DNA from 3 places in the Ralstonia sp. 22111 genome. Region 3 is predicted to be linked to each of the others. Evidence: predicted binding sites of a transcription regulator. Region 3 holds the regulator's gene; each other region holds the start of a gene.
What was found. Region 3 encodes FliA, which starts transcription of late flagellar genes. Its sites were predicted from a motif close to CTAAAGTTTNNNNNNNNNNNGCCGNTA; they were not measured.
Positions count from the first base shown of each region.

Region 1: a site for FliA is predicted at 7,280-7,306, ahead of flgM (flagellar biosynthesis anti-sigma factor FlgM). Genes of this name have one in related genera too.
Region 2: a site for FliA is predicted at 3,155-3,181, ahead of flgK (flagellar hook-associated protein FlgK). Genes of this name have one in related genera too.

Region 1 covers NZ_JBQEPR010000004.1:222,766-232,640, forward strand. Annotated here, with positions in the region: gene ACTJK4_RS12810 (EAL domain-containing protein) at 1-1,606, opposite strand, end outside; gene ACTJK4_RS12815 (hypothetical protein) at 1,745-2,104, opposite strand; gene ACTJK4_RS12820 (H-NS histone family protein) at 2,572-2,862, shown strand; gene ACTJK4_RS12825 (GntR family transcriptional regulator) at 2,973-3,701, shown strand; gene ACTJK4_RS12830 (porin) at 3,962-5,023, shown strand; gene ACTJK4_RS12835 (LuxR C-terminal-related transcriptional regulator) at 5,148-5,864, opposite strand; gene ACTJK4_RS12840 (flagella synthesis protein FlgN) at 6,322-6,783, opposite strand; gene flgM (flagellar biosynthesis anti-sigma factor FlgM) at 6,923-7,243, opposite strand; gene flgA (flagellar basal body P-ring formation chaperone FlgA) at 7,366-8,223, opposite strand; gene flgB (flagellar basal body rod protein FlgB) at 8,646-9,101, shown strand; gene flgC (flagellar basal body rod protein FlgC) at 9,311-9,718, shown strand; gene ACTJK4_RS12865 (flagellar hook assembly protein FlgD) at 9,746-9,875, shown strand, end outside.
Region 2 covers NZ_JBQEPR010000004.1:235,927-245,801, forward strand. Annotated here, with positions in the region: gene flgG (flagellar basal-body rod protein FlgG) at 1-93, shown strand, start outside; gene ACTJK4_RS12885 (flagellar basal body L-ring protein FlgH) at 126-878, shown strand; gene ACTJK4_RS12890 (flagellar basal body P-ring protein FlgI) at 889-2,007, shown strand; gene flgJ (flagellar assembly peptidoglycan hydrolase FlgJ) at 2,024-3,118, shown strand; gene flgK (flagellar hook-associated protein FlgK) at 3,234-5,171, shown strand; gene flgL (flagellar hook-associated protein FlgL) at 5,238-6,197, shown strand; gene ACTJK4_RS12910 (YoaK family protein) at 6,265-7,008, shown strand; gene ACTJK4_RS12915 (NAD(P)/FAD-dependent oxidoreductase) at 7,048-8,289, opposite strand; gene ACTJK4_RS12920 (3-ketoacyl-ACP reductase FabG2) at 8,289-9,017, opposite strand; gene fliR (flagellar biosynthetic protein FliR) at 9,101-9,875, opposite strand, start outside.
Region 3 covers NZ_JBQEPR010000007.1:27,620-37,494, reverse strand. Annotated here, with positions in the region: gene flhA (flagellar biosynthesis protein FlhA) at 1-1,173, shown strand, start outside; gene flhF (flagellar biosynthesis protein FlhF) at 1,170-3,089, shown strand; gene ACTJK4_RS17850 (MinD/ParA family ATP-binding protein) at 3,103-3,882, shown strand; gene ACTJK4_RS17845 (RNA polymerase sigma factor FliA) at 3,891-4,652, shown strand; gene ACTJK4_RS17840 (nucleobase:cation symporter-2 family protein) at 5,028-6,455, shown strand; gene ACTJK4_RS17835 (aldose epimerase family protein) at 6,511-7,593, opposite strand; gene ACTJK4_RS17830 (XylR family transcriptional regulator) at 7,590-8,813, opposite strand; gene xylF (D-xylose ABC transporter substrate-binding protein) at 9,093-9,875, shown strand, end outside.

The sequences.
Region 1 (9,875 bases), on a different contig from region 3:
ACGCGCGTTGGCCCGCCTGACTGCGGATGCGCTGCGCCGCCATGTTGAGCACCTGGTTGCCCACGTGGTGCCCCATCGCCTCGTTCACGGTCTTGAAGTGGTCCAGCCCGATATACAGCAGTGCGGATTCCCCCGTGGACGGCAGGGCCAGCCGCGCATCGAGCCGCTCGATGAATGCCGCGCGATTGGGCAGACCGGTGAGCGAATCCTTGGTCTCCAGCAGGCGCAACTGCTCGTAGGCGGAACGCTCGGCGGTGATGTCGGTAAAGATGACCAGCACCGCGTGCGGTGACGCGCTGTCCGGCGAGAACATCGGCAGCACCGACTCACGCAGCCACACGATCTGCCCATTGCCGGCCGGCACTCCCACAACGACGTTGCTGATCGCGCGTCCCGTGCGGGCCGCCAGTGTAGACGGCCATGCCGCGCGGGGCAGGATGGCGCCGTCTTCGCCCAGCATCATGTCGTTCAGTGCCACACGCGGGCGGCCTTTCCATGACGCGCCCGACATGCGAAGGATCTCGGCCGCGCTGCGGTTGTACGACAGCACGCGGCCATCGGTGGACAGCGTCAGCACGCCCTCGCTCAGATGGTTGACGACCAGCCGGTACTGATCGCGCAACTCGCGGGACTGGCGATATTCATTCTCCAGGCGCAGCAGCTTGACCAACGCGGCGATGTAGCGGCCGCACACTGCGCGCAACGTTGCGTCGTCGGTCGGGTTGGCCGTGGGGAAGAAGAGGCAGAGCAGATCATCGGCGACGGCCATGCCGCCATGCTGGGCCGGGATGCGGCATAGCCATGTCGGCTGCGCGGTCTCCAGCACGCGCACGAGCGCTTCGCGCACAGCCGTGGGCGCATTGGTTTCGCGAATCAGCTCGATGGGCGCCAGCTCATTGAGCAGCGGCGCGATGCGGGCGAGTTCGATATCGAATTCACCGTGCGCTGTGGGAGGCTGGTGCGCTGCACGATCGTCGCGCAACGCCAGCTTCGCACGCGCGCGCTGCGTGCCATAGAGCCGTGCGCGCCCGGAGACGACACGCACCACTACGCACAGCGTCGAGGGCAACGCTGCCTCCAGCGCCCGCAACGCAGCATGCAGCCGCTCGCCCAGCGACGCGGAGGACGGCAGCGTGGAAAGCAGATGATCGAGATGCTCGTGCGGCAGCGCTGCGCCAATCGCTTCGGCGCTGAGCACGCGTTCGCCGGCCTTGCCGGGCAGTTGCGCATCGAGCGGCAGCGGCAATCCGTGCACCACCACCTGCTGTGCCGGCAGCCCGTCAAAGCGGGTTGGCGTGACCGTCAGTCGAACGCTGACCACCTCGATGGAGTCGCCTGCGCAAAGGGCGGAGACAAGTTGCGCTGCCGACGTGGCCCCAGCATCGGGCGGGCTTGCATCGGTGTCGCCGCCGGCATGGGTCTCGAGCCACGCAGGCACGTCCTGGAAGAAGCGCGAAAAGGGCTCGCCGAGCAGTTGGTCGGACGAAAGCGCCCGCACCATGCAAACGCCGGCTGCATTGGCAAAGACGATGCGGCCTTCGAGCACCACATAGAGCGGAACCGGAAGGCTTTGCGCCGACAACGGGTAGGAAATTTCGTCTGGCATCCCACGCTCCAACCTGAGGTATTGCCCAATATCTCACTCAGCATGGACCTCGGGCGACGCTGGCCACGAGAACGCCGGCTACTGGAAGCCGGGGGCAATGCTCTTCATCATGCGCAAAAGTCGTGCGCGGCGCAAAGTCTAGTTTGTGGTCGATACAACACATTCCGAGCGCGCTTTGTCGACCTCGCTGTGGCTCTTTTGGGTTACGGGTTTCAAAACGGTTTGCTGCGGCTCGGTCGGGGGGGCCGGTTCTATTTCGGTATCCGCGCCATTCCCACGTTCTGGCGCGGCGAAATGCTGATCGATCCAGCGATGCGTCAGTGCTCCCCCGATTGCACACATCAAAACGCATGTTCCCATTGTCAGGATGAAGTAGGCGCTGATTCGTTCGGCTGAACGTTCGGGAAAGAAAAACGTCGCGGCAACAAACAGGGAGCCGACCAGCGCGCCAAAGACCAAAAGCAGATAGTAAAAACGACGTGGCAAGAGCGAATTCATCGTTGTCTCATCCAACTGCAACCTGGAAGGTGGTGCTTTGAATCGTTTTACGGCCACGCCAAATGGGCATGCCTTGGCGAGCGCCATCGCGGTGCAATGGCACACCTGGCCGGCGACTTGCATATGAATTGATATTGCGTTTGCTGTACTGCTGCGATGCTGCGGATTGCCGCTTGCGGCAAAAGCCGGAATTGCGGGACCCGGCGGCGCTTGCTATGGTGGTGGCACTGAAATGCAGCGCGATACCAGTTTGTGGCCTTGCATGATCGCGTACGCTAATCCGATACGTCAATCCGACTTTCCGGTTGAAACTGAGCATCCGGTGTGTCACGAGTTGATTCCCGGCTTAGTGGCGCGGTTTGAAGGGGCAGGATCAAAAACGTTGAAATTTGATTTCAGTTATGAATACAATTGATCTAATATCTGATCCACACCAGACTTCACACCAGAATTTATTGGGAGCGCATATGGCGACATACAAGGAATTGATTGCACAAAAGGCCAAACTGGAAGAGCAGATCGAAACTGCGCGTGCCAAGGAGCTGGAAGCGGTGATCCAGCAAGTGCGCCAGACGGTTGCCGAATATGGCCTGACGGCTGAAGACCTGGGCCTGGCTCAGCGACGCGGCCGCCGTGCCGGTGCGAAAGCGCCGGTGCCGGCCAAGTACCGTGACCCGAAGACGGGCGCAACGTGGTCCGGTCGCGGCCGTGCTCCGGCCTGGATCGGCAAGAACCGCGATAAATTCCTGATCGCCTGATCTGCCAGGCTCCGCCTGACGCGTACGCAAGCGCGCAATGCAAATGGCCCACCTGTCCGGTGGGCCATTTGCATTGCTGCGCCCGATGGTCGTTCCTGTATAACGACGGCATGACGCCCCGCCTGCCCAAATACCTCGAACTGGCCGACCGCATTCGGCTCGACATCCTGCACGGAACGCTGCCGGCGGGCAGCATCGCGCCCAGCGAGAACGAAGTCGCCCAGCGCTATGGCGTCTCGCGCTTGACGGCGCGCCGCACGCTGAATGAGCTGGCGGCCCGCGGGTTGCTCAAGCGCTCGCGGGGGCAGCGCAGCGTGGTGCTCGATCGCGTGGGGCCGCATCGGCCGGTGCTGTATGCGCCGGGCCAGTCAGATGCGGCGCTCGAATACGTGCCCGGCGCGGTCTATACGGTCAGTGCTTTTCGACTGGAGGCGGCCGACGAGACCGTGGCCGCCGCGCTCGACCTGGCGGCGGGCGCGCAGGTGGCGTTTGTCGAGCGGCGCGCCCAGGTGGAGGGGCAGCCGATCATGCTGCTGCGCACGTGGCTGACGACGCGGCTGGCGGCGATGCTGGAGGCGCGCGACTTTGAAGATCGCCTGTTCGTGCAGGTCTTCCAGCGCGCCAACCTGACCATCGCGCGCTCACGCGAGGCGCCGCTTGCCTGTGTGGCCGATGCACACCAGGCCGCCCAGCTCGGCGTGCAAGCGGGTGTGCCGCTCGTGCGCGTGCGCCGCATTGGCTACAGCGTGGCCGACGTGCCGATCTCCCTCACGTACTGCGATTTTTCCCCCGAGCGCTACACACGCGAAGTCGACATCCGCGTGCTCCAAAACGACTGAAAGCGCACTGCGCCAGACCGGTGCAGAAACGGCGCCACACACCCCGCGATGGGGACTTGTCCGCCTAAAGTATTCAAGCTAGTCTGCGCCCCTTCCCCAGAAAACGTATTTATTTGTGAAGCGACGCTTTGCCGACAACGTATTGGCACGGCAGTTGCATTCACGGCCCCATCTCAGCGGCGGCGGGTTGAGCCACCCGCCGCCTCAACGCTGATTCAGTCGATTCAACACACCGGAACCACAAGAGGGAGAAATCAACAATGCAACTCAAGCGACGTTTTTCGCTGGCCGCACTGGCTGCCGCGGCGGCCCTGACTGCAGGCGCGGCGCAGGCCCAATCGTCTGTGACGCTGTATGGCCAGGTGGATGCCTGGGCGGGCGCCACCAAGAACCTGGGCCAGGACCGCGCCTGGGGTGTCAACTCGGGCGGCATGTCGACGTCGTACTGGGGCATGAAGGGCAGCGAAGACCTGGGCAACGGCCTGAAGGCCATCTTCACGCTGGAAGCGTTCTTCCGCCCCGACACGGGCAAGTCTGGCCGCTTTGATGGCGACCACTTCTTCGCACGTAATTCGTTTGTCGGTCTGCAGTCGAACAGCTGGGGCTCGATCAAGCTCGGCCGTAACACCCCGCCGTACTTCGTTTCGACGATCCTGTTTAACCCGTTCATCGATTCGTACACGTTCTCGCCGATGGTGTTCCACACCTACCTCGGCAACGGCCGTACGGGCGCCGCGGGCATCTCGGGCCTGGTGGGCGATTCGGGCTGGGACAACTCGATCATGTACTCCACGCCGGACATGGGCGGCCTGACGGCCAACCTGATCTACGGCGCGGGCGAGCAAGCCGGCCACAACGGTCAGAACAAGTGGGGCGGCAGCCTGCTGTATTTCCGTGGCAACTTTGCGGCCACGGCGGCGTTCCAGCAGGTGCGCTACGACGGCGCGCCTGGCGACCTGAACAGCCTGGTGGCTGGCTTTGCGCGCCAGACGGCGGGGCAGTTGGGTGCCACGTACGACTTTGGCGTGGTCAAGCTGTACGGCCAATACCAGTACATCAAGAACACGATCAGCACCGGCGACGCCAAGAGCAACGGCGGTCAGCTGGGCGTGTCGATTCCGGTGGGCCCGGGCGCCGTGCTGGCATCGTATGCCTATACGAAGACCTCGGGTGCGGCTGACGTGAAGCGCAACACGTGGGCGGTGGGCTACGACTATTCGCTGTCCAAGCGCACCGATGTGTATGCGGCTTACTTCCGCGACAAGGTGTCGGATCTCTCGACGGCTGACACCTTCGGTGTAGGCATCCGCGCAAAGTTCTAAGCCTTCGCGTTCTGCTTTTCCTTGTCACCGCCCGCGTCTCGACAGCGTGGGCGGATATTTGCAACGGCGTCCGGATTCCGGGCGCCGTTTTTTGTTATGCGGAAAAGCCGAAAGGGCGGCGGTGTCAGCCGGTGCGCGCCAGGCGCAACGGCGGCGATAGCGGCGCCGGGGCCTCGGCTCCAATGTTCGGCTGATTCAGCAGCATGGCGCCGCGCTGCGTGGCCACGAACACAGCCTCGGTACGGCTGCGCACTTCCAGCCGGCGATACAGCGCGTTGATATGCGCCTTGGTTGTCGCCTCGGAAATACTCAGCATGCGGCTGATGGTTTTGACCGGATGCCCGCGCGAGAGCAAGACGAGAATTTCATATTGACGCTGCGTCAGGCCGAGTAACGCGCCATCGTCATTACCGTTGGCCGAACCTGCCGCAATCGCTTCAGGCCGTGTCAGCACGATCGATGCCGGCACATAACGGCCGCCCGCCAGCACCAATTCCAATGCCGCTGCAATCAATTTGCCGGAATAGCTTTTCAGCAGATAGGCCGACACATTCAATTGCATCAGCGTGCGCACGTGCGCAGCGGAATCGGTTTCGCCCAGTACGGCGACATGTCGGGGATGCGGCTGTTGCAGCAGCCGGGAGAGCGCTGGCAGATCGTCGATGCCAGGCAAGGGCAGGCCGATCAGGGCCAGTTCGGCGTCCGCATGCGCCGCGAGGTTTTCAAAGAGAGCTTCGTCCGGCTCGACGCTGACCACTTCGGTGATGGCCGGCAAGGATTGCAACACATGGGTCGCGCCGGCACGCACCAAAGGGTGTGCCTCCACTACGATTGATTTCACTGCGCCGCCTGTCTGGTTATGGTTTGTTTGCCCATTTCCGGAATCAGCTCGTTGCCGCGTCTATTTGGACCAGCCGGTCGAAAATCAACACGGGCGTGCGTGTGGAAATGCTTCTGACGTGCGGTCTCGGTATATTTCCCCGTTCAACCGGCAGTCACCGCAGTGCGGTGCCACCGGGCCGAAACCTTGGCACGCCATTCAGGCGCAAATCCTTCCGGTTTTTCTTGTTTATGTCGCCAGGCGCGGAGGATTAACCCCGCCAAAATCGCAGAATAAATCCCCAGCATGCTTGTTGCACCCATCAATGGGATGTAAACCTTTTTGTTTACCCCGATCGGTGGTGTGCTAGACCCCTCTATACATAGCAGGATCAGGCAGCAGCAGCTAGCCCCACTTCACGCCCATTGACGTAAGCGTAAAGCGGGGCTTTTGTACCCAAAAAACGTGTTGTGGTGGCTTATTGCGCGACGACCGAGAAGCGTGGCATCGACAGCGGTTGTTTGCCATCGCGGCCGTAGGGTGTACCGCCGCCGTTGTTGGCAGCATGCAGGACAGACAGCGCGTTCTGCGTGGCACGCAGCCGCAGGTCGATCAGGGTGCCGTTGTCGATGTTGCGCTGGCGCAGCAGGCGGGCCAGGGCCAGGTTCTCGTCGAACAGGCGGCTGGCAGTCTCATCGGTGCGCAGGTATTTGACCAGCCCGTACGGATCGGCGCCGCCGTGCTGGGCCCACCAAAGGCGGCGGTCCCGGTCGGCTTCGCCCAGCGCGGCGAGCTGTTTCTGCTTGGTCTGGGTGATGCGCTCGAGTTCGACCATGTCGCCATCGCGCAACGCCTGCGCTTCGGCATCCAGGGTGAGGGTGGCTGCGCGCAGCAGTTCCTGCTCGTCGGCAAGGGTGCGGATCAGCAGTGTGTTGTCCATGGTGACTACCTCAGGCTCAGGCTTGGAAGCTTGGGCAGCCGCCGGCTGGCACACCGCCCCGCCGCGATCGGTCGAGAGTCGGAAACTCTCGGACCGGCGGCGTCAGAAAATACAGGGGACGGACGACGGGAAACCCCCGTCAGACCTTCTTGGAGCGCGTGGAGAGCAGCGATTGCGCGTCGGAAAGCGCCGCATCGGCGATCTTGCCGGCGTCCATCTTGAGCGTGCCGTTCTGGATGGCACTGCGGATCTGCTCGACCCGTGCGGCGTCGAAGTCGCCGCTGCCCACTTGGCGCGAGACTTGTTGGACCGACAGCGACGGTGCATCGCCGGTGTGGCGCGTGGTGCCCGAAGCCGTCGTAGCGGCCGGGGACGAACCGGTCGCGCGCGTCGACCCGGACGCAGCGTCCTTGGTCGGCGCAACGGCCGGCGTGTTGTTCACGATATGGTTGATTTTCACGGGTGTCTCCGAAGAGCGCGTTCATCCTATCACCCATATCGGCCAACCCCGGCCCAAACTTTAGCGGCAGGTATCGATCAAGCATCACAGTCGAAAAGTGATCTGCCGTTATCAATCTGATCTTAGAACTGGATTGCCACGACGCCGGCAGACTGCGCGATGCCCGAGACGACATTGCCGTTGGCGGTGCGCACCTGCGCCACCTGCCCCACGGCGGCCTGGTTCAAGGCCCGGCCGTCGCTGCTGACCTGGAAGCCGCCGCCCTCGGCGATGAGCTTGACGGTCTGGCCGGCTTGCACGGCAATTGGCAGGCGCAGGCTTTCGGCGCGCAGCGGCTGATTGGCGGCCACGCTCGTGAGCAGTACACGCCCCACCACATCGGCCGGCTGTTGCACGACCGAGGCCGGGAGCATCGACAGGTCGCCCGTGCGGGCTTCCAGATCGCCCATATCGAGCGTCTTGCCCGGCGAGAGCTGGTGCGAAGCGACGTAATACGTCCCCGTAATCTGAATCGTGGCCGGTACCCAAGCCGCCCAGGCGTGCGGCGAGCGGCAGCGCACGCCCACTTGTATACGGCCGCGCAGGCGGTTGGCCGCCGGCAGCATCAAGTCGATCTGGTCGCAGGGCTGGTTGGCCACGCGGGCATCTACCGGGCCGACCTCCACCGACGCACGTGGCGCTCCCGTCTCATTTGTGCCGCCCAGGATGTCCAGTTGCGACTGCAGTTGCTGCTGAATCTGCATCTGAATGGCGTTCGGCCCCTGGATGGTGGTGGGCTGCATGGGTTGCTGTACGGCTTGGGCGGGCGGATACCCGACGCGCACCATGCCCTGTGCGTGCGCCAGGATCGGGTGCACGGCGCTGGCCAGCAGGCCCAGCGCCAGCATCAACAACAGCTTGCGCTGGCGCCCAGCCAGCGGCGTGGCCGTGGCGGCAGGTTGGGTCGGGTGGTGCGCGCTGCGTGCAAACCGCGTGGACATGGAGAGCCCCTTCATCAAAAGTCCGGTGAAGTTTAGCCACGCGTGCGCGAGCGCCAAATGCGGAAATGTCGGCCAATCCCCCCCTTATTCGGACGAATGGTCTTGCACACCCGCCCCTAGACTTTGCAACGTGGTGAAGTCCCTGGCGTTGTGCGGTTCCTGGCCGTACAGCCTGCCCCGGGGGAGGGTTTCCCGGCCAATCTCTGGATTCGCAGACAGGTCTTTTCCACTGAGGTTGCATGACGGCAACTCAGCATGACAAGCGGTTCAGCGGTTTTGGAGACGGCATCGGCGGTTTTGAAGGGGCCGCTGATGCCGAGTTCTCCAGCCGAAGGGAACGCGCAACACACAAACGCAATACAGAACGCAACCCCGGCGGGTGGCAGCAATCACCAGGACGCCACACGCAAGGAATGACAGACATGGTCGACAAGCTGGATCAGTTGTTCGGTTTTCAGGAGCAGGCGCTGCACTTGCGCTCGCAGCGTCACCAGATCCTGGCCTCGAACATCGCCAACGCCGATACGCCCAACTACAAGGCGCGCGACTTCGATTTTCAGTCGGCGCTGCAGAAGGCGGTCGGCCAGCAAAGCGGAAACAGCCTGCCGATGACGGCAACGGCTGCGGGGCACCTGACAGTGGATGGCGCACCGGCTGGCGATGTGTCGCTGATGCAGGCGTCGCTGTCGCAGCAAACCAAGGCGCTGCAGGGTGAAGTGCAGTACCGCACGTCGCAGCAGCCGTCCATCGACGGCAACACGGTCGACATGGATGGCGAGCGCATGCGCTTTGCCGATAACACCGTGCGCTACGAGGCCGATCTGAGCATCGTGACGCAGAAGATCAAGTCGATGCTGGCGGCCATTCAGAACAGCTAGCGCGCGATGTAGCAACAGCAGCAAGAGCATCAAGAGCAGCAGACAGGCATTAAGACGACCGCGCAGCAGTCACGCGCGGCGAAAGAGGGGCGGGAACTGTGTGGCGCTCCGGGCCGGGAAAAATTGGTCCGGAGCAAGCCGCCATACAGAACAACCGGATCGGTCCGGCAGCCATGCCGGCAACAGTATTTGAAGACATCGGAATCAACATGTCGCTATTCAAGGTGATGGATGTAGCTGGCAGCGCGCTCACCGCGCAGTCCAAGCGCATGAACGTGGTCGCCTCCAACCTGGCCAACGCCGAAAGCGTGACGGGCCCGGACGGCAAGGCGTACCGCGCCAAGCAGGTGGTGTTCTCGCCCGTGCAGGAGTCTGACGACTACGCCACGGGCGTGTCGGTCGACCGCGTGGTCGAAGACACCGTCACCCCCATGAAGCGCATGCACCAGCCGGGCAACCCGCTGGCCGATGCCGACGGCTACGTGACCATGCCGAACGTCGATGTGGTGGACGAAATGGTCAACATGATTTCTGCGTCGCGCTCGTACCAGGCCAACGTGGAAGTCGCCAACACCACCAAGACGATGGCCTCCAAGGCTCTGACCCTGGGCCAGTAAGCGGCACATTCCTAGCGAGACACGAACATGACCGTCAGCTCAACCAGCAACACCACCGGCACCTCGAGCACGACCTCCGGCAACCAGCTTGCCATCACCAGCGGCACCGATCTGCAGAACACGTTCATGCAGTTGCTGGTCGCGCAGTTGCAGAACC
Region 2 (9,875 bases), on a different contig from region 3:
GTCAACATGATCCAGACGCAGCGTGCGTACGAGATCAACAGCAAGTCGGTCCAGACGTCGGACCAGATGCTGGAGAAGCTGTCTCAGCTTTGAGCTGACGGCGCAGTTTTTGAGGATGTAGTGCGATGCATACCCCCCCGGTTTACTCGCTCCAGAATGGCAAGCACAGCGGCCGCGCTGTGCCGGCTGTTCGAGTCGTTCGATTGGCCGTGCTTGGCACGGCCGCCTTGCTCGCTACGGCGTGCGGCATGCTGCCGCCGCCGGCCCCGATCGTGCAGGGTCCGACAACCGCGCGCCCACCGATGCCGGTGATGGCGCCGCGCCAGAACGGGGCGATCTACCAGGAAGTGGCATCGGGCAGCGGTGGTTTCCGCGGCATGTTCGAAGACCGCCGCGCACACATGGTGGGCGACACGATCACGATCGTGATCACCGAGAACACGGCGGCCAGCAAGCAGACCTCCGGCAGCGTCAACCGCACGGGCAGCATGAGCGCTTCGGTGCCGACCTTCGCCGGCATGAACGCGGGCGTGCTCTCTCTGCTGGGTGTGTCGGCCAGCGACGCCAACAAATTCGACAGCAAGGGCGCCAACGGTGCACAGAACAACTTCACGGCCACGATTACGGTGACGGTGGTGGAAGTGCTGGGCAACGGCAACCTGGTGGTGAGCGGCGAGAAGCAGATGGCCGTGGGCCAGGGCACCGAGTCGATCAAGTTCTCTGGCGTGGTCAACCCGACCACCGTCAACAATCAAAACACCGTGTTGTCTACCCAGGTGGCGGACGCACGCATGGAATACCGCGGCACGGGCTACGTTGCCGAGTCGCAGCAGATGGGCTGGCTGTCGCGGTTCTTCCTGACCGTGTCACCGTTCTGAGGGATCTGCCATGACTTTGCATCGCATCATCGGCGCGGCCCTGGTGGCACTGAGCGCAATTTCGGCGGTTGTTCCGAGCACGGCACACGCTGACCGCATCAAGGATCTGACCACCGTTGCCGGCGTGCGCGACAACGCGCTGATCGGCTACGGCCTGGTCGTGGGCCTTGACGGTAGCGGCGACCAGACCACGCAAACCCCGTTCACGGTCCAGAGCTTCAACAACATGCTCACGCAGTTCGGCATCAATGTGCCGGCCGGCGCGAGCATCCAGCTGAAAAACACCGCCGCCGTGGTGGTGACGGCCACGCTGCCCGCCTTTGTGCGGCCGGGCCAGACCATCGACGTGACGGTGTCGTCCATCGGTAACGCCAAGAGCCTGCGTGGCGGCACGCTGCTGCTCACGCCGCTCAAGGGCGTGGACGGCCAGCTCTACGCATTGGCACAGGGCAACGTGGTGATTGGCGGCGCAGGCGCATCGGCCAACGGCAGCAAGGTGCAGATCAACCAGCTTGGCGCCGGCCGCATCGCCAATGGCGCCACGGTGGAGCGCGCCGTGCAGGCCTCGGTGGGCGAGGCCGGCAGCATCCAGCTCGATACCGGCACGACGGATTTCGGCACCGTGCAGAACATCGTTACCGCCATCAACAAGCAGTTCGGCACGGATACGGCGCAAGCCGCGGACGGCCGCACGATCAACGTCCGGGCACCGGCCCTGGCGTCGGACCGCGTCGGCTTCCTGGCCAAGCTGCAGAACATTGACGTGACGCCGGCGCTGGCCGCCGCACGTGTGGTGATCAACGCCCGCACGGGCTCGGTGGTCATGAACCAGCTCGTCAAGCTAGAGCCCTGCGCGGTGGCGCATGGCAGCCTGTCGGTCACCATCAGCACGGACCCGGTGGTGAGCCAGCCGGCGCCGTTCTCGCAAGGGCAGACGGTGGCCGCAGCGCGTTCGAACATCGAGGTCAAGCAGCAAGGCGGTAGCCTCATCAACGTGAGGGGTGGCACCAACCTGGCGGACGTGGTCAAGGCCATCAACGCGATTGGCGCCAACCCGCAAGACCTGATCTCGATCCTGCAGGCGATGAAAGCGGCCAACGCGCTGCGCGCCGATCTGGAAATCATCTGACGCTGGGGAGGCCACGATGAACCAAACCGACCTCACCAGCCGCCTGGCGCTCGATTCCAAGGGTTTCGAGTCGCTCAAGCAAACGGCGCGTACCGATCCGACCGGCGCCGCCAAGACCGTCGCCAAGCAGTTCGACGCGATCTTCGTGAACATGATGCTCAAGCAGATGCGCGATGCATCGCCGCAGAACGGGCCGCTCGATTCGTCGTCGACCAAGATGTACACGTCGATGCTCGATCAGCAGCTTTCGCAGACCATGGCCTCGCGCGGCGTGGGCGTTGCAGACCAGCTTCTGAAGCAGATGCTGCGTCAGGCCACGCATGTGAACCCGGATGCAGGCGGCAAGGTGAACACCGCCCTGTCGAACACAACGGCCACCAATACCGCGCTGCCGGGTGCTGCTGGTGCCGCCGGTGCCACGAGCGATGCCGCCAAGGCCATCGCGCGTTCGTCGCTCAACAGCATGGCGGCCGCCGTGGCGCCGGGCACGGAAGACGACGGCTCGGGCATCAGCACCGTGCCGCGCCCCGGCTTGGAGGAGCGCGTGCAGCGTGCACTGGCCGCCCTGCGCAAGCAGGCAGATGCGCAGGCACAGACCCCGAGCGCACCGCCCGAGGTTGACCTGTCGACGGTGGCGTCCGAGCCGCGCGGCGAGCGCATGACCAGCTTCTATAACAAGCTGATCGGCCACGCATCGCAGGCCGCGCAGGAAACCGGCATTCCGGCCAACTTCATGATCGGGCATGCGGCGCTGGAGTCCGGCTGGGGCCGTCGCGAGATCAAGGCACGCGACGGCACGAATACGCACAACCTGTTCGGCATCAAGGCCGGCAGCTCGTGGGCCGGCAAGACTGCCACGGTGACCACCACCGAATACATCGGCGGCGTCGCCCACAAGGTGCAGGAGAAGTTCCGCGCGTACAGCTCGTACGCCGAGGCCTTCAAGGACTACGCCAACCTGCTGGCCAACAACCCGCGCTACAGCAACGTCGTGGCAGCCGGCAACGGCAACGATGCGGCGTCGTTCGCCAAGGGGCTGCAGCGCGCCGGCTACGCCACCGACCCGAACTACGCCCACAAGATCATGGCGGTGCTCAAGCAGATCGTTTGAGTGATTTAAAAAGCATATTTTGGCGACGACGGTCGGCTCAAGTTTCCGCTTGTCCGGCCGATGTTGTTTCTAGAGCTTATTTCGGCGGCTTCGTGCCGCCCGCACCGAGACAACTATGAGCAGCTCCCTTCTGAATATTGGCGCGTCCGGCCTGCGGGTTGCCGATATCAACCTGCAAGTGACCGGCAACAACATTGCCAACGCCAGCACGCCGGGCTATTCACGCCAGGAAGCCGTGCAGACGGAAAACATTCCGCTGTACGCCGGCGTGGGCTATCTCGGCCAGGGCGCAAACGTCACGACCGTCAAGCGCATCTATGATCAGTTCCTGACGGCGCAGGTGCAGAGCGGCCAGGCGTCGACCAGCGCGGCCGACCAGCTCAACAGCCTGGTCTCGGGCCTGAGCAAGTACATGTCGGACAGCAACAGCGGCCTGACTTCGTCGCTCACCAGCTTCTTCAACGCCGCCGATGGCCTGGCCTCCAAGCCGTCGGACACCACCGCGCGCCAGGTCTTCCTGAACGCTGCGGCCGGCCTGCAGAGCCGTTTCAATTCGATTGCCGGGCAGCTGAGTTCGCTCAACAACCAGGTCAATACGCAGGTGCAGACGCAGATCAGCTCCGTCAATGGCACCGCGCAGCAGATCGCCTCGTTGAATGACCAGATTTCCAAGGCGGAAGCGTCGACCGGGCAGCCGGCCAATGACCTGCGTGACCAGCGCGACCAGCTCGTGCAGACGCTCAACCAGTCGATCAAGGCGAGCGTGGTGCAGACCGGCGACGGCCAGTTCAACATCTATGTGGGAAACGGCCAGGCGCTGGTGCAAGGCAACCAGAGCTACCAGCTGACGGCAGTGCCGTCGCAGTACGACCCGACGCAACTGTCGGTGGGCTACAAGAGCCCCGGCGGTACGGTCAACATCGACGACAGCCAGCTCGGCGGCGGTGCGCTGGGCGGCCTGATGGACTTCCGCAACAACACGCTCATTCCGGCGCAGAACAGCCTGGGCCGCCTGGCCACGGCCGTGACGGCCGACGTGAATGCGCAGAACAAGCTCGGCATGGACGCCAACGGCAAGATGGGCACGGACCTCTTCTCCGTGGCCAGCCCCAGCGTCGCGCCCAGCACGAACAACACCGGCAGCGGCACGCTCACGGCCAGCATCACCAACGCCAATGCGGGGCAGGGCTACGACTACCAGGTCAAGTATCAGGGCGGCGCCTACACCGTTTCGCACTATCCGGACGGCTCCGGCTCCGTGACGGTGTCGAGCTGGCCGACCACGATCGACGGCGTCACGCTGAACCTGTCGGGCACGATGAACAGCGGTGACTCCTTCCTGGTGCGCCCGACCGCCAACGCGGCCGCCACCATGCAGACGCTCACCACCGACTACCACAACGTGGCGGCGGCCTCGCCCGTGGTGCTCAACCAGGGCAGCAACAACACGGGCAGCGCCGCGGTGTCGTCGTTGGGCGTGGACAGCACGTATGCCGGCTCGCCGCTCACGTCGCCGATCAACCTGACGTACAGCTCGGCCGTCGGCGGCTCGCTGTCGGGGTTCCCGGGCAGTGTCACTGTCACGGTGGGTGGTACGTCGACCACGTACACGGGCGGTACGGCGCCGTACACGCAGGGCGCGACGTACGCTTTCAACGGCGTGCAGATGACGCTTTCGGGCTCGCCCGGCAACGGCGACACGTTCACCATTTCGGCCAACACCGCCAACAGCACCGACAATGGCAACGCCAGCGCGCTGGCCAAGCTGCGCAACAGCAACCTGCTGGACGGCGGCACGACCTCGATCGGCTCGGCGTGGAACAACCTCGTCACCCAGGTGGGTGTGCAGGCCAACCGCGCCAGCACCAACCTGACCTCGCAGAAGGCGCTGCTGGCCAGCTCCACGCAACAGCAGCAGTCGGTGTCGGGGGTGAATCTCGATGACGAGGCGATGAACCTGATGAAGTACCAGCAGGCCTACCAGGCCTCCGCCAAGGTGATGCAGACGGCCAATTCGCTGTTCGACAGCCTGCTGTCGATTGCCGGCGGCTGATCGGGGCAGCTGAAGAAATCGCCCCGCCTGCCGATAACGTCCTAAAGCCCTTCGTCCGGACCGATCATGCGAGTCAGTAGCGCCCAATTCTTTGCAGCGTCTTCCGCTTCGATGCAGAACACGCAATCGAACCTGCTCACGCTGCAGCAGCAGATTGCGAGCGGCATCGCGCTCAACAGCGCGGGCGACAACCCCAGCGCGTTCGGCCAGATGGCGCAACTGCAACAAACGCAGGACGCCAACGATCAGTACCAAGCCAATCGCGACACCACCGACGCACGCCTGACCAGCGTGTCTTCGGCGCTCACCAACCTGGTGACCACGCTGCAGCAAGGCAAGCAGACATTGGTGGGGGCCAACACCTCGCTGATGACGGATTCGCAGCGCATTGGCGTGCTGGCGCAGGTCAAGCAGCAGTATCAGCAGCTACTGTCGACGGCCAACCAGCGCGATGCGTCAGGCGTGGCCCTGTTTGGCGGTGCCAACGGCACGACCGATCCTTTCACCAGCACCAGCGGTTCCGTGCAGTACGTCGGCAGCGGTCAGCCGCCGGTAGTGCAGGTTTCGCAGAACATCTCGATGCCGAATTCGGTGTCGGGCGACTCGGTGTTCGTGCGCATCCCCAACTCGGATACGTCCAACCCGAACACCAACCAGAGCATTTTCAAGACGTACGAGAACCTGATCACGGCGCTGTCGACCCCGATCAACGCTGCCACCCAGGCCACCGACGTCGCGAACCTGCAAAAGGCCGTGCAGACGGCGCAGGGCAATCTGGACAACGCTTATCAGGTCGCCCTGCAAGCGCAGGTGACGGTGGGCACGCAGCAAGCGCAGATCACAACGCTCAACAGCAGCGGCTCGAACTACGGCGAGCAGTTGAAGGAGCAGATCTCGAAGCTGCAGTCGGTGGATTACACCACCGCCATCTCGCAGTTCTCTCAGCAGCAGGTGTCGCTGCAGGCCGCGCAGAAGACGTTCACGGCCATGCAGGGCATGTCGCTGTTCCAGTACATCAATCCTTGATGCGGCGCGGGCAGACGGTGGGGTGGCGCGGCGTATCATGTCGGCTCACCTACCGTCAGGACTGGTCATGCCCATCCAGTATCTTCGCCGCCTGACCAGCCCAGAACGCTCAGAGGACGCCAACCGGCGCCTCGGTCAGTCGCTGGCCTTCGTGGCGGGCGCCGCCAACGCAGGCGGATTTCTCGCCGTCAAGCAATACACCTCGCACATGTCTGGCATCGTCTCGACGATGGCCGACGCGCTCGTGCTGGGCGATATCGTCCTCGTGCTCGCCGGATTCGCTTCGCTGCTGGCATTCCTTTGTGGTGCCGCCTGCACGGCGGTGCTCGTCAACTGGGGCCGCCGGCGCAGCACGCAGAGCGAATTCGCGTTGCCGCTCATGCTCGAAGCCGCGCTGCTGTTGCTGTTCGGCTTGATGGGCACATCGCTGGGGCAATACCGGGTCGTGTTCGTGCCGGCCACCGTGGCACTGCTGTGCTTCCTGATGGGGCTGCAGAACGCCATCATCACCAAGATTTCGAAAGCCGAGATCCGTACCACGCACGTGACCGGCCTGGCCACCGACATCGGCATCGAAGTCGGCAAGGCGCTCTACTGGAACCACGGGCACCGCAACCTGCCGGCCGTCGTGGCCAATCGGCCCAAGCTGCGACTGCTGGCGTCGTTGCTGGGGATGTTCTTCGTGGGCGGCGTGGCGGGCGCGTTGGGCTTCAAGTATCTGGGTTATGCCGCCACGATTCCGCTGGCATCCATCCTGATGCTGCTGGCCGTTGTGCCGGTGGTGGATGATTTGTTGGCGCGCAGGCGGTAAGCGGGCCAGGGCTGCATCGGCCCGCGCGCGGCGCCTCCGTCAGGTCATTTCCCGCCGGCATACCTCGTGCAGCGTATTCAGACGCCGCTCTGGATTGACCACAAACGGATTCGTTTCGTCCCAGGCGTAGCCCGCCAGGATGGCGCTGATCATGCGGCGGATGCCCGGCGAATGGCGCGGGTGGAAAATGATGTCCTGTAACTCGCCCGAGTACCACCGATCAACGAAAGCGCGGAACGTATCGACGCCTTTGCGCAGCGGCTTGTCGTAATCAGCAAGCCAATCGACGGTTTCGCCGTTCAGTTGGCGTACGAGGACGCGCGCCGCCAGGTCCGCCGAGCGCAATGCAATCGTTACGCCTGACGAGAACACCGGGTCCAGGAACTCGCCAGCATTGCCCAGCAACGCATAGCCCGGCCCGTAGAGACGCTCCACGTTGGCGGCGTAGCCCCCAATCTGGCGCACGGGCATGAGAAACGGCGCATCGCCGATCAGCGCTGCGATATTGGGTTCGGCCCGGATCAGTTTGCGCAACGTCGCTTCGCGTTCTGCCTCCGGTACGTCGAGAAAACTCGCTTCGGCTACGCAGCCGACTGAAGAGCGACCGTTGGCCAGCGGGATCATCCAATACCAGACATCGCGCCGCTCCGGGTGGACAGCGATGCAGATCTTGTCGCGATCGGTACTGCCGGCCGGTAAGGCGTCGCGCACGTGCGTGAAGAGCGCTGCACGCGTTGGCATGCGGGTCGGCGCTTCAAGATTCAGCAGGCGTGGTAGCACGCGGCCAAAGCCGCTTGCGTCCAGTACCAAGCGGGCATGAACGGCGTAAGCGACCCCGGCTTCGTCTTCCACTTCCAGCACAGGTGCATCGCCAGGATGCATGGAGCGTACGGTGTGGCCAAAGCGAACCTCCGCGCCCTGCTCGGCCGCACACCGGATCAGCGTCTGGTCAAACACCGCGCGTTCGACCTGATACGTCGTGCCCCAGCCCGCTGAATGCTTGTCTCGGAAATCGAAGGAGGCGTGCTTGTCCTGATGTACGAAATACGCCCCGTTCTTGTACTGGAATCCTGCTTCCACAACGGCCTGCAGCATGCCTGCCGCTTCAAGGTAGGCCATGCTTTGAGGCAGCAAGCTTTCTCCAATGGAGAAGCGCGGGAATTGCTGGCGTTCGAGCACCAGCACGTTGTGGCCCGCCTTTCGCAGCAAGGCCGCAGCAACAGCACCGGAGGGGCCGGCGCCGATGATGGCGACGTCGACGTGTGTTGCTTCAGCGGTCATCAGATCATGCCTCCGTTTACGCCGATCACTTGTCGCGTCACATACGACGCTGCATCCGACATCAGGAAGGCGACCACGGAAGCCACCTCTGCGGGTTGGCCGACACGTTGCATCGGCACGGCTTGCAGGGCTTGGTCGATGTGTTCCATGTGGGCCAGCATGTCGGTTTCAATCAGGCCTGGTGCCACACAGTTGACGGTGATCTTGCGCGACGCCAGTTCGACGGCCAGCGCCTTGGTTGCGCCGATCAGCCCGGCCTTGGCAGCGCTGTAGTTCACCTGCCCGCGATTGCCCATCACCCCAGAGACAGATGCGATGGTGACGATGCGCCCTCCCTTGCGTGAACGCACCATCGGCATGGTGAGCGGATGGACGACGTTGTAGAAGCCATCCAGGCCGGTCTCGAGAACGATGTCCCAGTCTTCGTCGGTCAGGGCAGGGAAGGCGGCGTCGCGGGTGACGCCGGCACACAGGACGATGCCGTAGTAGGCGCCGTGGGCTTCCACGTCGGCGTCAAGCTCGGTGCGGCATGCGGCGCGGTCGCGCACGTCGAATTGCAACACGCGAGCGCTGCCGTTTTTGGCTTGGATGTCGGCAACGATGGCTTCGGCCTCGGCACGGCCGCTGCGGCAATGCACGGACACGTCAAACCCGTCGGAGGCCAATTGGTAGGCGATGGCGCGGCCAATGCCGCGGCTGGCACCCGTCACAAGAACGCGGCGGCTCATGTGGTGAGACTCCCTTGAAGATCGGTCGGCGGAATACCGCGATCATCGCACGCGCGGCAGGTATTGCTGCTGGCGCGCGGTGCCTATCGAGGCAGCGTACTGAACTCGCTGAACGCCCGCCCACCCAAGTCCAGCGCATCCATCACAGACCGCTCCACCACCGGCGCCAGCGACGTCATCATCACCATGACGAGCATCAGCCCCACCACCAGCGTGGCGGCGATGCCGACCGCAAACGGGTTGAGCGCCTGTGCCGTGCGCGAGAGCACGGCAAAGCCAAGGTTGACGATCATCATGATCGCGATGATGGGCAGGGCGATGCGCAGGGCCAGCGCAAAGACGATCGTGCCGCCGCCGGCCAGCGTTTGCCAGCCCGGGTTGCCCAGCGGCGCCGCCGAGACGGGCAGGGCGGTAAAGCTGTCGAACAGGGCGTGCAGCAGTACGAGATGGCCGTCGCCGGCAATGAACGCCGTGACGGCCGTGAGGCTGAGGAAGCGGCCAAGCAGCATGCTGCTCTCGGTTTGCGTCGGGTCGAGCAGGGACGCAAAGCCCAGGCCCATCTGCACCGACATCACCTCGCCGGCACCGCTGATGGCCGAGAATACGAGCTGCACGCAAAAGCCCAGCGCCAGCCCGATCAACACCTGCACCAGCGTGATCCACAGCCCTTCGTACGAGCCCACCGACACGCCTGCGGGCACCGGCAGCATGGGCGCCAGCGCCACCGTGATGACCACGCCGAATGCCACCTTGATCGACGTCGGGATCTCGGTATTGGCAAACGGGGGCGCAATGGCGATGAACGCGAGCACGCGCACCAGCGGCCACCAGTACATGGCGATCCAGCCGTTGAGCTGC
Region 3 (9,875 bases):
GGTTATCTGGGCTGGTACCTGAAGAAGAAGCGCGAAGTGCCCGAGGTCGAACCCGTGCTGCAGGCCATTGCCCCGGTGGATACGCCCGAGGCGAGCTGGGACGACGTGTCGTGGGTCGACGTGCTGGGCCTGGAAATCGGCTACCGCCTGATCCCGCTGGTCGACAAGAGCCAGGATGGCGAGCTGCTGCGCCGCATCAAGGGCATCCGCAAGAAGTTCACGCAGGACATGGGCTTCCTGGCGCCGGTGGTGCATATCCGCGACAACCTGGAGCTGGGCCCGTCGTCGTACCGCATCACGCTCAAGGGCGTGGAAATCGGCCACGGCGAGGTGCAGCAGGGCAAGTTCCTCGCCATCAACCCGGGTGGCCAGGACGGCCTGGGCGGCCATGGTGGCATGGGCGGCCTGGGTGGTCGCCTGGGCACGCAACTGCCCGGCACGCCCACCGTGGACCCGACCTTTGGCCTGCCGGCCATGTGGATCAACGCCGATGTGCGCGATCGCGCGCAGGCCGAGGGCTACACCGTGGTCGATTGCAGCACCGTCATCGCCACCCACGTCAATCAGTTGATTTACACCCATAGCACCGAGCTTCTCGGCCGTTTGGAAGTCCAGCAATTGCTCGATCATTTGGGCAAGGAAGCACCGAAGCTGGTCGAAGACGTTGTGCCGAAGCTGTTGCCCGTCGCGACCGTGCAGAAGGTGCTGCAGAACCTGCTGGACGAAGGCCTGCATATCCGCGACATCCGCACCATCGTCGAGACGCTGGCGGAACACGGAGGCAGGACGCAAGACCCCGCCGAACTCACCGCCGCCGTGCGTGTGGCGCTGGGCCGGGCGATTGCCCAGCAGCTCTTCCCGAACAAGACCGAAATGCAGGTCGTCACGCTTGACCCGAATCTGGAGAACATCTTGCTGCAAAGCGTCGTTGGCTCGAACGCCGGCCCGATCGAACCGCAACTGGCTGACTCGCTCATGCAAGCGGCTGCGGACTCGTCGCGGCAACACGAACAGATGGGTCAGACGGGCGTCCTGCTCGTACCGCCCGCACTGCGCCCGATGCTTGCACGCCTGTTCAAGCGTGCCGCACCGAGCCTGCGCGTGCTGTCGCACGCAGAAATTCCAGATCACCGAACGATTAAGGTTGTCGCCATGCTTGGAGGCCGCGCATGAAAATGCATCGATTTACCGGACTGACGTCGCGTGACGTCTTGCGCAAAGTCCGCGACCAACTGGGCGATGGCGCTCTGATCCTGTCGAACCGCGCCATTCCGGGTGGCATCGAGATCATCGCGGCATGCGACTCGCACGTGGATGCGCTGGTCGACACGCAATCGTCGGCACCCAAGACGGCGCAGCGCCGCCCGATGGCACCGGCCCCGATTCCCGAGCCGGCACCGATTGCCGCTGCAACTGCAGCCGTGGCCGCCGCTCAGGCACCTGCTGAAGAAGCCCCGCAGGCCGAGACGCCGGCGCCCAACGCGCTGGCCCGTCTGCGCAACCGCTTCATCGCTTCGCGCCGCGCCCCTGCACAGGAAGACGCACCGGCAGCCCCGGTCGCTCAAGTCGCTCCGGCAGCCAAGCCGGCCGGCCGCACGCTGCAAACGCGCGTGGACGACGACGTGGCGTTCGGGGAAGAAGATGCTCTGGCGGCATCCACCCGCATGCTGGCCGGCCTGTCGCTGGACCGTGCCAATGCCGAGGTTGCCCAATCCGCAGCGCAGGCCATGGCCAGCACCGCCCAGTTCATCGCGCGCCGCACCACGGTGGAAGACGACGAGCCGGAGGTGGAATCGATCGCCCGCTTTGCCGCACGTCGCGAGCAGGCACGTGAACAGGCACGCGAGCAGGATGACCGCCCGGTTTCGCTGCGCAGCTTTGCCGAGCGCGTGGAAGCCCAGGCCCGTAACCTTCGCGCCGAACAACAGAAGGCCGAAGCGCCCGTGAAGGCGCGCATCGAGGCGCAAGCCGACGCAGACAAGGCTTCCGACATTTTCGTCCGCGTGGAGGACACGATGGCCAAGCCCGAAGCCCCGCGTGATGACGTGAGCCTGCAGCGTTCGGCCATCCAGGCCGACGTGAAGGAAAGCATCCGTGCCGAGACCGACGTGATGACCCGCCGCATGGTCGGCGAGATCGAAACGCTCAAGAGCACCCTGAACGACGCCATGTCGAGCTTGGCCTCGCTGGGCGTGAAGCTGGGCGACCCGGTGCGTACGCGCCTGTTCCAGACCATGCTCAACGCAGGGTTCTCGGCACAGCTCACGCGCTACGTGCTGGAGAACATGCCGCAGCACGACTCGTATGAGGGGGCGCTGGACTTCGTGCAGCGCGCGATTGAAAAGAACCTGAGCACCGTGTCGGATGAAAACAGCCTGCTCGACCAGGGCGGCGTGTTTGCCCTGATGGGCCCGACCGGCGTGGGCAAGACCACCACGACCGCCAAGCTGGCCGCGCGCTTCGTGCTGCGCCATGGCGCATCGCGCGTGGCGCTGCTGTCGACCGACAGCTACCGGATCGGCGGCCATGAACAACTGCGCATCTACGGCAAGATCCTGGGCGTCTCGGTGCATGCCGTGAAAGACGCGCAAGACCTGAGCCTGGCGCTGAACGACCTGCGCGAGAAGCACGTCGTGCTGATCGACACCATCGGCATGAGCCAGCGCGACCGCGCCGTGTCCGAGCAGATGGCGATGCTGCATGCCGTGGGCCCGTCGATCAAGCGCCTGCTGCTGCTCAACGCTGCCAGCAACGGCAAGACGCTCGATGAAGTGGTGGGTGCCTACCGCGACGCCAACCTCGCCGGCTGCATCCTGACCAAGATCGACGAGGCTGCCTCGGTTGGCCACGCGATGGACGTGATGATCCGCCGCCGCCTGCCGCTGCACTACGTGTCGTACGGCCAGCGTGTGCCGGAGGACATTGCGGTGCCGAACAAGAAGCTGCTGATCCATCGCTCGTTCCGGGCCGGTGCGGAGCAGTCGTCGTTCACGCTGGATTCGGATGAATCGTTGCTGGTGGCGCAAGGCGCGGTGTTGCGTAACTCAGGTAACCGCGAACCTGGCCTGGCCGCTTTCGATTTCGCCTGACAAGGGGGCGACCATGACGACGCCATTCGCCAAGGATCAAGCCGCAGGGCTGCGGCGCATGCTCGGTCATGCTGCTGCCCGCCGTGTGCTGGTGATCGGTGCGGAAGAGCAGGTCGATGACTTTGTCGACAACCTGCGCATCGCGCTGTCCGCCATGGGCCGCGACACGGCCGTGGTGAACGCCCAGACCATGCTCGCCATGCCCGGCGTGCTCGAGCAGTACGACGAGACGGCGGATGTGACGCTCGTGGCCGCGCATTTCGGCACCCGGGCGCTGAGCACCGTGGCCGAAGCCTGCGACGACGTGCTGCTGACCTTCTCCGATGGTCCGGAAGGCATCAAGAGCGCGTACACGCTGCTCAAGAAAACCGCCGTGCTGCAAGGCAGCGCTGGCATCCGCACCGTGGTGTGCGGCGCGCATTCGGTGGATTCCGCCGTGCGCGTGTTCGGCAACCTGGCCAACACCGTGGGCCAGTACCTGAACACCCGTATCGATTTCGCCGGCTACCTCCCGGAGGACCGGCACGTAGAACTTGCGCTCTCGCTCGGCAAGCCCGTGGCGAGCGCGTTTCCCGCATCGCCTTCGGCCATGGCCTTCCGCCAGCTTGCCGAAGAAATGTTGAGCTGGGCCAGCGCCGAGGCCCAAGCCGGTGATGGCAATGCGCCGTCGCGGGTGGTCATGTCGGCGCGGGCACCGGCACAGCCGGCAGATGAATCGGCGCAAGCAACGTCAATGTCGACAGCGACTCCGACGCTTGGCGCCACCGCACGCGCGGCCGAATTGGTTTATTGAGGCGCAGCATGAACGAAGCGTCAAAGGCAGGCATGGATATGTACACCGCAACCGGTCGCAAGACCAAGTCCGACGAGATGGCCACGTACGCACCACTGGTGCGCCGCATTGCCAACCAGATGATGGTCAAGTTGCCGGCCAGCGTTGAGCTGGACGACCTGATCCAGGCTGGCATGATGGGCTTGCTCGATGCGCTGTCGCGCTATGAGGAAACGCAGGGCGTGCAGTTCGAGTTCTACGCGGCCCAGCGTATTCGCGGCGCGATCCTGGACGAACTGCGCGGCTCGGACTGGCTGCCGCGCGGCCTGCGCCGCAACGCACGCACGATCGAGCAGGCGATCCAGAAGCTGCAGCAGCAGAAGGGCCGCGCGCCCACGGAAACCGAGATTGCCGCGGCGCTGGGCATGTCGCTGGCCGAATACCAGAAGCAACTGGTCGACCTGCAAGGCAGCCAGCTGCTGTATTACGAAGATTTCGACCGCGAAGACGCCGACGCCTTCATCGAGAACCGCGCGCCCGAGAACGACGCCACGCCGCTGGACCAACTGCTGGACCACGACCTGCGCGAATCGGTTGTCGCTGCCATCGAGGCACTGCCCGAGCGCGAAAAGCTCATGATGAGCCTCTACTACGAGCAGGATCTGAACCTGCGCGAAATCGGCGCCGTGATGGGCGTGTCGGAATCGCGCGTGTGCCAGATCCACAGCCAGGCCATCGCCCGCATCCGCTCGCGCCTGCGTGATCGCGCATGGCTGCCGACGCCGACCTGAACTGAGGTCTGCTGAGCGCCACTGACAAGACCTTCTGCTTCACTGGGTTTGTTGGCGGCTCCCGGTTCCAGCTTTACCTGCCAGGTATTTCTACTGCGCGGCCAGCGACTCATGTCGCGGCCGCGCTTTTTCTTTGGCGCGTCGTTCACGCGGGCACGCGTGGTGTGAAGAGGTGGATGACGACGCACATACGTTTAAGAACGCAAAATATGTACACAAAAAACGTATGGAATTGTTGACAGAAAAATGGCGCCCCTCCAAGATTCCGGCAAATACGCGGCATCACGCCGCATGAATGCCGGCGGATGGAATCCGCCCCATCCGCCTAAAGCACGCTCCCGGCATTGACACGAGAGCGGCCCCAGGAGACAGACAATGCGCCAATCCCCCGGCCAACCCTCGCCTTCTTCGTCGACAATCGCCGACACCGTTGCCGATCCCGTCAACGAGTTTCTGCCGCTGCCCCGTCTGTTCGCACTTGGCCTGCAACACCTGTTGGTGATGTACGCCGGGGCGATTGCCGTGCCGCTGATTGTCGGCAATGCGCTCGGCCTGTCGAAGAGCGATCTCTCGTATCTGGTCAATTGCGACCTGTTTGCGGCTGGGATCGGCACGCTCATCCAATCGCTCGGTTTCCTGATCTTCGGGATCCGTCTGCCGGTGATGATGGGTGTCACATTTGCTGCGGTGGCACCGATGATCGCCATTGGCGTGGAGCCCGGCATGGGGCTGCCCGGCATTTTCGGGGCGTCCATCGTTTCTGGTGTGTTCGGCATTGCCATTGCGCCGCTGATGGGCCGGTTGCTGGGCCTGTTCCCGCGCGTGGTGACGGGCACGGTCATCATGCTGATCGGCTTTTCGCTGCTGAGCGTAGGCATCAACTGGGCCGCGGGCGGTCAGCAGATGATTCCGCAGGTGGTCGACGGCGTGAAGCACATGGTGCCGAACCCGGCGTTCGGCGATCCATTCGGCCTGGCCATTGCAGCGCTCGTGCTGGTGACGATCCTGCTGCTCACCAAGTTCGGCAACGCACTGCTGTGCAATATCGCGGTGCTGCTTGGCATCGTGACGGGCACGCTGGTGGCGGCGGCGTTTGGCAAGGTGTCGCTGGCCGACGCCAGCGCCGCGCCGCTGATGACGCTGGTGACGCCGTTCCACTTTGGCATGCCGAAGTTCGAGCTGTCGGCCATCATCTCGATGTGCATCGTGATCGTGATCACGCTGGTGGAATCAACCGGCATGTTCCTCGCGCTGTCGCACGTGGTGGGCAAGCCCATCTCGCGCAACGAACTCACCAACGGCCTGCGTGCCGACGGTCTGGCGACGGTGGTGGCGGGGGTGTTCAACACGTTTCCGCATACGTCGTTCTCGCAGAACATCGGGCTGGTGTCGATCACGGGCGTGCGTTCGCGCTATGTGGCGGCCGCCGGCGGGTTGCTGCTGATCGTGCTGGGGCTGTTTCCGAAGCTGTCTTACGTGGTGGCTTCCGTGCCGCAATACGTGCTGGGCGGCGCAGGCATCGTGATGTTCGGGATGGTGGCCGCAGCCGGCATCCGCATGCTGGGCATGGTCGACTTCCAGCAACAGCGCCACAACCTGTTGATCATCGCCGTATCGGTCGGCTTTGGCATGATGCCGACGCTGGCGCCGGCGTTCTTCCACCACTTTCCTGACTGGACGCACCCGATCACCCACAGCGGCATCGTGATGGGCACGCTGGTGGCCGTGGTGCTCAACGCATGGTTCAACGGCATTCGCGGCTCGCACGAAGTCATGCACGGCGCGGCTGCAGCTGCGCATTGAACATCCAGGCCGCGTGCCTCAGCTCGGCTTAGGTCTGCGGATCAGGTCTCGCGGCTCAGGCTTCTTCAGCAACTGACACGCGGTATGCGGTGTGCTGCCGGTAGACCTGGCCCGGGCGGAACATGACCGTTTCCGCATCGGGCATGTTGACCTGGTTCGGGAACGCGCTCGCTTCCAGGCATAAGCCGCTGCGTAGCGCGTGCGTGCCGGCCAGCTTGTGGCCCGAATAGAACTGCAGCCCGCGCTGATCGGTGAGTACCGTCAATTCGCGCCCGCTGCCGGGGTCATACAGCCGGGCGACCGGGCGCACCTGCGAGCGCCCCTCCGGCGCTGTATTGCGCAGCACAAAGCAGTGGTCGAACCCGCCGGCCTGCGCGAGTTGCGCGTTAGGCCAGTCCAGCCGTACCCCGATGGGCGCACCCTGGCGAAAATCGAACGCCGTGCCCGCAACGCTGGCTGTTCGTGTCGGGATCAGCTTGGCATCGACTTCCAGATACGCGTCGGCATCGATCGACAGGATGTGGCCCTTGATGTCGGTGCCGGGCTTGCCGCTCAGGTTGAAATACCCGTGGCTTGTCAGGTTGATCGGCGTGGGCGCATCGGTCCGGGCTTCGTAGTCGATCGACAGCGTGCCATCGTCGTCAAGCGCATAGCGAACCTGGACGGCGACGTTGCCGGGGAATCCCGCATCGCCTTCCGGGGAGTTGAGCCGCATGACCAATGCGCCGTCGTGATCCTCGGCGTGCCATAGCGCCCGATGAAACCCGCTCGCCCCCCCATGGAGCAGATTGCCGCCTTCATTGCGATCGAGGGCGTAGTCGATGCCGTCGAGCGTGAACCGCGCGCCCGCAATCCGGTTCGCCCAGCGTCCGATCAATCCGCCCAGATAGCCTGGTGATTCAAGGTAGGCGGCAGGCGTCGCGTGGTTCAGGAGAATCTCGCCCAGGCGCCCGCCTCGGTCAGGCGCTTGCCAGGAGACGAGCGTCGCCCCCAGGTCGCTGATCGAAACGCGCATGCCCAAGGCATTGCGCAGCGTGAACAGCCGAACCGGTTCACCGCCCGGCAGTTGTCCCCATATTGCTGACGAGATGGCGCCGTCGAGCGGCGCGTGTGCGGACAGCGCTGACGCGATGCTCATGATTGGCCCTCTGTGATGGTGCGTTCCTGGTATTCGCGTGGCGTGCAATCCAGCTCGCGTCGGAATACGGCGTGCATGTATTGCGGGGAGGTAAAGCCGCAGCGCACCGCCACCTCGGCGGTGGCGACATCACGGCTGGCCAGCATGTGCTTGGCGGCGTCGAGCTTATGGCGAAGGATTTCCTGGTGCACGGTGCAATTCAATTCACGACGAAAGTGTTCTTCGAGCGATGACCGCGAGATACCGACGTAGTCCGCGACCTGCTCGGTCTTGATTCCCTGGCAGGCGTACTGCCGGATGAAGTGGCGCGCGCGCATGACATACGGGCTGGCAAGCGGCTGGTGCCGGGATGACGCCAGCACATTGATGCCCACCGGCGGCACGAGAATCTGCCGGCCTGCCAGGCGGGCACCGCCCAGCATCTGATGCAGCAGGTGTGCGGCCGTGCGACCCATCTCCACGGTGCCCTGAATGACGGACGACAACGGGATGCGGCTCAAGGTGCGTGTGAGCGGATCGTTGTCGATGCCGATGATGGCGACTTCCTCCGGCACGGCCAAGCCTGCCGTCATGCAGGCCTGCAGCAGGTGCCGGGCCCGCGCGTCGGTGACGGCAATGACGCCGATGGGCTTGGGCAACGCACGCAGCCATTCAATCAATTGACCGATCGCCTGATGCCAGGTCGGCGCGCTGGTCGAGAGGCCCCGGTAAATCTCCTGCTCAATCGGGGCGGTGGGATTGTCCTGCCGGCGCAAGCGTGTAAAGGCGAGTTCGCGCTGCTGTGCCCAGCGGTTCTCTGGCGCCTGGGGCAGGCTGTACAGCGCAAAGTGCTGCAGGCCGGCTTCGATCAGGTGCCGGTAGGCCAGCGCGACCAGCTTGCCGTTGTCCGTTGCGACATAAGGCTCCTTTGCCGGGTATTGCGTTGCATCTTCATACGATGAGCCGACGGCCACCACCGGTAGCGGGCAACCGCGCAGCGCTTCGGCGACGGCGGGGTCGTCGAAATCCGCAATGATGCCGTCGCCGTCAAAGCGCTCGATGCCGGGTAGGCGGCAGCGGAAATCCTCTTCCAGAAACAGGTCCCACGTCACGCGGGTGGAGCGCATGTAGTCGCCAATTCCCGCGATGATCTCGCGGTCATACACCTTGTTGGCATTGAACAGCAGCGCAATGCGATGAATGCGCGCGTGCTGCGATGGATCGGACGGTTGACGGTGCATGGTGGCTCGGGCCGCTCGCGGTGGCAGGGGTTGCCAAACGGCTGCAGCGCTGGGGCGTGCAGCGCGCTTGCACATTCTATTGGCTGCGTGGGGCGCTGTCAGACGATCGCAGCGGGGTGGCAAGAAATGTTAGGGCGGTTGGGCAATTTCGTAATTGCCCGTGCTGAGCGGCCGCATCACCATGCGATGGCCGTCGAGCCGGGCGAGATCACTATTGCGGCGCACCACGCGCACCGTCGGCCTAGGGGTATCCACCAACAATAGAAGATGGAGTGAGACATGAAATCGAACCAACGCCGTAGTGTTCTGAGGGCCGCCTTTTGCGGTGCAATGCTCGCCAGCCTGTCGATTGCAGCGCCGCTGGCGCACGCCAGCAAGGCGCATCCGGAAATCGGCTTCTGTATCGACGACCTGCGCGTGGAGCGCTGGTCGCGCGACCGCGACTACTTCGTCGCCGCCGCAGAAAAGCTGGGTGCCAAGGTGTCGGTGCAATCGGCGGATGCCAGCGAGCAGCGCCAGATCTCGCAGATCGAGAACCTGATCTCGCGCGGCGTCGACGTGATCGTCATCGTGCCGTTCAACTCCAAGGCGCTGACCAATGTGGTGGCCGAAGCCAAGAAGGCCGGCATCAAGGTGGTGTCGTACGACCGCCTCATCCTTGATGCAGATGTTGACGCCTATATCTCCTTCGACAACGAGAAGGTGGGCGAGCTGCAAGCGCAGGGCGTCTACAACGTGCGCCCGAAGGGCAACTACTTCCTGCTGGGCGGCGCACCGACGGACAACAACGCGAAGATGCTGCGGCAGGGCCAGATGAAGGTGCTGCAGCCGGCCATCGACCGTGGCGACATCAAGGTCGTTGGCTCGCAATGGGTGCCGGAGTGGAGCGCCTCTGCGGCGCTGGGTATCGTCGAGAACGCGCTGACCGCGAACAACAACAAGATCGATGCCGTGGTCGCATCCAACGACGGCACGGCCGGTGGCGCAATCCAGGCGCTGGCTGCGCAGAAGCTGGCCGGCAAGGTACCGGTGTCGGGTCAGGATGCTGACCTTGCCGCCGTC